One region of the Leuconostoc sp. DB-1 genome, then DNA from elsewhere that is predicted to be linked to it. Evidence: riboswitches for the same ligand, from Rfam matches in the RefSeq annotation. Region 1 holds a riboswitch; the other holds the start of a gene.
The links. A riboswitch is a leader RNA that binds a small molecule or an ion and turns the genes downstream of it on or off. The one in region 1 is predicted to bind thiamine pyrophosphate.

Region 1 (3,424 bases):
GCAATCCCGTGGGGTCACCCTCCTCAGCTAATTGTTTCGGCGCAAAAAGTTCAATCTTGTCAATTAACTCTTGTGCAATCACTTGATAACCTCCTGAATTTGCTGATATTTTTTTTTCCAATCTTGATAAATGGGTGAATCAGCTTTTCCAGCAAATTCAAGATTTTCAAAAATTGTGTCGATACGATCCAATTCTTTCTGCCATTTAGCAACAAAAACTGACGTTTTTCTCTTTCGCAAGACAGGACCAAATTTTTTATCGAGGCTTGATAAACTTTGGGTGCCCTTTGTTGCAATCATAATTTCATAAAAGTGGTTATCCTCTTGTTCAATAACCTCGTCGTTAATTTTATACTGATGGTTGTTTAGCCATGTTCGCACAATGTGCTCATCAGTATTAGGTTGTAGTATAAGCGTTTCAAAACGTTTTGCTCTTGAAAATCCCGCTTCTAATATATCTGTAATTAAGACACCACCCATACCAGCGATTGTGACCGTGTCAATATGATCCTCATCTTTAATTGCCGCTAATCCATTCGCCAATCTCGCCTCAAGTTGTGTGGTTAACGCTCTTCGAACAATTTCGTGCTGCGCATTTTCGTAAGGTCCTTTAGCAACCTCACCAGCAATCGCAAACGATATTTTGTTATTGATTAATAGATTAGCAGGTAAATAGGCGTGATCAGAGCCAATATCGGCTAACCTTGCGCCTTTGGGTACAAATGAAGCCACAGCTGCAAGCCGTGGTGAAAGATGAATACTGTCCATTTTCTATCCTTAAAGTTGTTTTTTTTACTCATTTTAGTATAACAAATAAGTCAATATCTCGCTGATATCATGTACTTTTAATTAATAAAGACCACAAGTTACATCATACTCAAATTTCATAATTAAAAACATTAGAATGTTAGAAAATATAACATAATTTTGGGATTAAATTCTATTGCATACGAATAGTTTGCACGATAATTTGTCTTGTGTTACACTCTAGGCGTGAGCTTTTCACAAATAACTGAAAACACCAAAATCTGGGGTGCCGTCGCGCTGAGATAAAACCCATCACACCTGATCTAGTTAATACTAGCGTAGGGAGATTTACTTGAAAATGTATTAATGAACTGACATATCTTGACGGTACTATGTTTTGTAACGTTATCACTATAATATATGATGATGAAATAACACAAGTTTGTTAAGTAACGTTTCTGCATTGAGATCATGACCACAATTTTTCAAGCCAGTCTTCCTTGTGAAGTCTGGCTTTTTCTAATTACACCCGATTTTGCGGTGATTTCGGTTACATCAATTATTAACCAATAAGTCATGTAAACAGTTGTATAGCTCATGCACCTATTGGTTAATATCGGAAATTTTAGGAGGTTTTGCAAATGTCTGCAAACAAATGGTCACTTCGCGATGTTATCTTCATCGCACTAATCGGTGTTTTTTTTGGATTTATATTTTGGGCTTGGGCATTTGGTTATAATGTCATCGCTGCCTTTTTAACACCATTTGGATTAAGCGCATATGCTAATGATGCAACATTGGGTCCTTGGCTAATGGCTGGTCCGATGGCTGGGTTCATCTTACGTCGTCCTGGCGCATCAATTATAGGTGAAACACTTGGCGGCACAATTGAAATGGTGTTTGGCTCTCAATGGGGTGTCATGAACGTTGTTTCTGCATTAATCCAAGGGTTTGGTACCGAACTTGGATTTGCTGTATTTGGCTACCGTCGTTGGGACAAAACGAGTTTGTCAATGTCTGTCATCACAGTTACCATTGTGACGTTTATTTGGGACCTGTTCCGTAATGGTTATGCTGACTACTCATTTGGTTTGTTGATTGGATTATTTATTACTCGCCTCATTTCAGCAGCTATTTTTGCAGGAGTTATCGTTTACTTCACACAAAAATTAGTTGCTAAATCAGGTATTCTAGAGGTCAATAAAAACGAGGTGGTCTCATGATATCAAGTATTGCGGTCCAAGTATTGCCGATGACAGCTGACACAGAAGAAGTCATTCGCATAGTTGATCATGTGATTGCTTATATTGACAAGAGTGGTGTCAACTATCAGGTAGGTGCTTTCGAATCAACTCTCGAAGGTGATTACGATCAACTAATGGATATTTTAAAAAATTTGCCCAAGGTTGCAGCAGAAATTAGTGACATCCCTGTCATGGTATACAGCAAAATAAACATGGCTACAGATTCTGATGTTTTAACCATTGCAAAGAAAACAGATAAATATAAATAAGCGGAATTTCCGCGTACATAGGGAATTATTATGGTTACTCATTTAAAACATATCAGTTTGTCATATGGCAATACAAAAATACTTGATGATACCACCATGTCAATATCTCACAATAGTTTTAACCTGCTAATTGGTCCCTCTGGCTCTGGAAAATCAACCCTTCTCCGAATATTTGCAGGATTATATCCGCAACTAAAAGGTGAAGTACTTGTTAATGATCAAGCAGTTACCACATTACCGGCTAACGAGAAAGCCAAAGTCGTCGGTTTTTTATTTCAAGATCCAGACACACAATTTGTTATGAAAACGCCACTGGATGAATTGATTTTCACTTTAGAAAACTTGCAAGTTGATCCTTCTGATATCAAGCAACGTGCAACGCACGCTCTAGAATTTGTTGGTATTTCAGACTTAACTCATCAAGACATTGACACCTTATCAGGTGGTGAAAAACAAAAAGTTGCATTGGCTATCATTGTTGCAATGCAAAGTGATTTCTTATTATTAGACGAACCTTTTGCAAATATTGATAGCCAATCTCGCCAAGACCTATTAGCTAAATTGAAAGATTTACAAATACAGGGACAAACCACTATATTAATCACTGATCATGATTTACATGGGTACGAGCCACTTGTTGATCATGTGTGGGAAATACACCACAAAAAAGTAGCAACTGTTAGTAACTTTCAGAATCGTATTTTACCGGAACAAAATGTCCACCTGCAATTACCTAAAGAAGGTGTTTTGCAATTAAAAAATTTTGAACTTTTAGTGGGGCAACGTCAATTAATTAGTATTTCTGATTTACCTTTGTCTCCCGGTGGAATTACGCTCTTTACTGGAGCAAATGGCACAGGCAAGTCGTCCCTTTTCAATGCGCTAACTCGACTAAAATCCTACCAGGGTGACATTTTGTATATAGATCAAAATATCAAAAAATTTAATGCTGCTAAATATGCAAAACAAGTAGCATTGATCTTTCAAAATGCAGAACGGCAGTTTTTACGAATGACGATTCGTGAGGAAATCGCGTTGAGCATGCAACATGCGCAACAACCAGAAAAATGGTCCGAAAACGTAATTACTCGTTACTTAGAGCGCTTAAATTTGGATGGGCTACAAGATCATGTCGTTTATCAGCTCTCTGGCGGGCAAAAGAAA
Region 2 (3,424 bases), 310 kb from region 1:
TTATTGTGATAGGTGGGATTGGCTCAATGAGTGGGACAGTTGTGACAGCAATTGCGTTAGGTGTGTTAGACACAATGTTACAAAATTTTGGTTCCTTGCGTATGGTCATCTACGCTGTTATTTTAATTGCTGTGATGCTGGTTAGACCTCAAGGTATTTTTGGTAGTCGAGAACTATCATTAAAGAAATGGTTATTTGATGAAGGAGACGGACATGGCTCAGACAATACTGAAAACGCGTGATTTAAGTATCCGTTTTGGAGGTGTAACTGCTGTTGATGGTGTTAGTATTGAAGCTGCCGAAAATGAGTTAATTGGTTTAATTGGGCCAAATGGTGCGGGTAAAACCACATTATTTAATTTACTAACAGGTGTATATTCACCTAGTGAGGGAGAAGTACTCCTATTTGATGGTCAGCAGTTAGCTAATGTCAATCGTCAATCTCCTGCAAAACGTGCTCGATTAGGCGTTGCGCGCACTTTTCAAAATATTCGCTTGTTTGAAAGTCGAACAGTATTAGAGAATGTTATGATTGCTATGAATTCTAGTACTCAGGCACATGTATTCAGTTCATTGTTTCGTTTACCTTCATTTTATAAAAATGAAGAGCAACTAAAAAACGAAGCTCGTAAGCTACTAAGTATTTTTGATATGCTGGAGGTACAAGATACGCTGGCAACAAACTTACCATATGGGCAACAACGACGTTTAGAAATTGTGCGGGCATTGGCCACAAAACCTAAAATCTTATTTTTAGATGAGCCAGCAGCTGGTATGAATCCACAAGAAACGGCTGATTTAACACGTTTAATTAAACAAGTTCAACAAGAATTTAAGATGACAATTATTTTAATTGAGCATGATATGAACCTTGTTATGGCTGTCAGTGAGCGATTATATGTATTAGAGTACGGTAAGTTATTAGCCAGTGGCACACCATTAGAAATACAGCAAAATGCCGATGTGATCCGTGCATATTTGGGAGAAAATAACGAATGAGTGCATTACTGACAGTTGAAAATTTAAACGTAAGTTATGGTGCCATTAAAGCGGTACAAGATGTTAACTTTGTGGTGAACAATAACGAAATCGTATCACTAATTGGTGCTAATGGCGCTGGGAAAACTACAATTTTACGTACGATTTCGGGCTTAGAAAAACCCACTAAGGGACGTATTTTATTTGAAAATCAAAACATATTGACTATGAATTCAGAGCGAATTGTCTCAAGTGGAGTTGCTCAAGTGCCAGAAGGACGTCGCGTGTTTTCTGGCATGACTGTTCAAGAAAACCTACAGTTGGGTGCTTTTACTCGAGGCAAGGGTATTAACTTGAAAGATGAATACACACTTATTTACGATCAGTTTCCAATTTTAAAGGAAAGACGTAATCAAGATGCAGCGACTTTATCTGGTGGTGAACAACAAATGCTAGCCATGGGTCGCGCATTAATGGCAAAACCAAAATTGTTATTGTTGGATGAACCTTCCATGGGCTTGGCACCGCTATTTATTGAGAAAGTTTTTGATATTATTAAAAATGTTAATGCACAAGGAATGACAGTATTAGTAATCGAACAAAATGCGAATCAAGCGCTAAAAATTGCGGATCGCGGCTATGTTTTGGAAAGTGGAAAGATCACGATGACAGGTACGGGAGCAGAGCTACTTGCATCAGATGACGTGCGCAAAGCATACTTAGGCGGTTGATTATTCATATGGATTCAGGTACACTGAAGTAGAATTAAATAAATATCTGGGGTGCCCAAGCTGGCTGAGAGATACCCATTGAACCTGATTACGGTAATTCGTGCGAAGGAAGATTATAATAATGAACTATTCTAGTGTATAAATATGCCTATTTAGCCGTTAACTAATCTTTTCTGATAGTTAGCGGTTTTTTTATTCATTAATGTTAATTTTTAAAATTAATGAAGATATTTGTTTAAAAACACGAAGCCAAACAAAAAAGGAATTTAATCATGAATATTACAGACATTAGAACGAAATCACCTCTTGTCCTGACTTATGCAAATTTTGTTACACCACAATTTGTAGCTAATGTAGTTAATGTTGTTGGTGCCTCACCGTTAATGAGTCGCGAGCTAGCAGAATTTAAGGAATTAGCCGGAATTGCCAATGCGGTGATTATTAACACAGGGACGCTTCAAAAAGTAGAAATTAACGATATTATTAAACTTTCTCAGGAAGCATACCAATTAGGCAAGCCAGTCGTATTAGATCCGGTTGCTGTATCAGTTCCATTTAGGTCTAAAGCCATTACACAATTTTTAGCCTCTGGTCATGTTGATGTTATTCGTGGCAATGCAGCCGAAATTGCTTGGTTTGCCGATATTGATTTTGCTAGTCAAGGTATCGATGCTACTGGAAAAGGTGACGTAATTGAAATTGCACAGCGTGCCGCCAAAAAAACAGGTGCAGTGATTGCGCTAAGCGGGGCTTGTGACGTTGTCAGTGATGGTCAATACACACAAACACTTGATATAAATGTTGAACAATTATCTTCTATTGTAGGTACAGGAGATGCCTTATCATCATTAATTGGTGCGTTCATTGCCGATGGGCTAAAGGTTCCTAATGTGATGAATGCAATGGCTACATTCAAACTTGCTGGACAAAAAGCCGCTACAAAAACGAATCAACCAGGTTCTTTTACAAATCAATTATTAGATGAATTATTTGTTATTGATAATATCGATGTTCAAAATTTTATTAAGGAAAGTGTGCTGAATCATGGTTAATAAAACACCCCAAGTTCTAACAATTGCTGGTATGGATAGCAGTGGTGGCGCTGGAGTTAGCGCGGATCTAAAGACGTTTGCCGCCCAAGGTGTTTATGGCGCTAATGTTATTGTTGCTCTAACAGCACAAAACACAATGGGTGTACAGCAAGTTTCGATGACTTCACCATCTATGATCCATGCCCAATTAAAATCAGTGGCTGATGACTTAAAAATAAGTGCTGTAAAAAGTGGCATGCTTGGTGATGTGCCCACAGTAAAATCAGTGTCTGAATTTTTACAACAAGCAGATTTTGGTAACTATGTATTAGATCCTGTAATGGTTGCCAAGGGAGGCGCTCACTTATTGAGTGATGAGGCCATAGTTGCTATTAAGTCTAGTTTGATACCGCTGGCAACGCTCATTACGCCTAATATGCCAGAAGCTGAAGTCTTAAGTGGGTCAAACATTACTAACCATGAAGATGTGATGCAATCAGCTTCAAAGATACAACAATTAGGAGTTGAAAACGTATTATTAAAAGGTGGGCATGCCTCCGGGAAAGATGTTTATGACTATATTCTATTGGCTGATGGTAGTCATTTTTGGCTTAAAAGCTCACGGGTAGATACAATTAGAACTCACGGGACAGGGGATACAATTTCTGCGGCCATTACTGCTCG

Region 2: linked by a shared signal. The riboswitch ahead of thiM (hydroxyethylthiazole kinase) and the one ahead of HFP47_RS02465 (ECF transporter S component) in region 1 are both predicted to bind thiamine pyrophosphate.

Annotation. Positions count from the first base shown of each region.
Region 1 covers NZ_JABFNJ010000001.1:515,944-519,367, reverse strand. The annotation lists gene HFP47_RS02475 (Nif3-like dinuclear metal center hexameric protein) at 1-82, opposite strand, end outside; gene HFP47_RS02470 (class I SAM-dependent methyltransferase) at 79-768, opposite strand; TPP riboswitch at 1,020-1,109, shown strand; gene HFP47_RS02465 (ECF transporter S component) at 1,389-1,970, shown strand; gene HFP47_RS02460 (thiamine-binding protein) at 1,967-2,260, shown strand; gene HFP47_RS02455 (ATP-binding cassette domain-containing protein) at 2,291-3,424, shown strand, end outside.
Region 2 covers NZ_JABFNJ010000001.1:209,330-212,753, forward strand. The annotation lists gene HFP47_RS01030 (branched-chain amino acid ABC transporter permease) at 1-242, shown strand, start outside; gene HFP47_RS01035 (ABC transporter ATP-binding protein) at 214-999, shown strand; gene HFP47_RS01040 (ABC transporter ATP-binding protein) at 996-1,709, shown strand; TPP riboswitch at 1,747-1,837, shown strand; gene thiM (hydroxyethylthiazole kinase) at 1,982-2,761, shown strand; gene thiD (bifunctional hydroxymethylpyrimidine kinase/phosphomethylpyrimidine kinase) at 2,754-3,424, shown strand, end outside.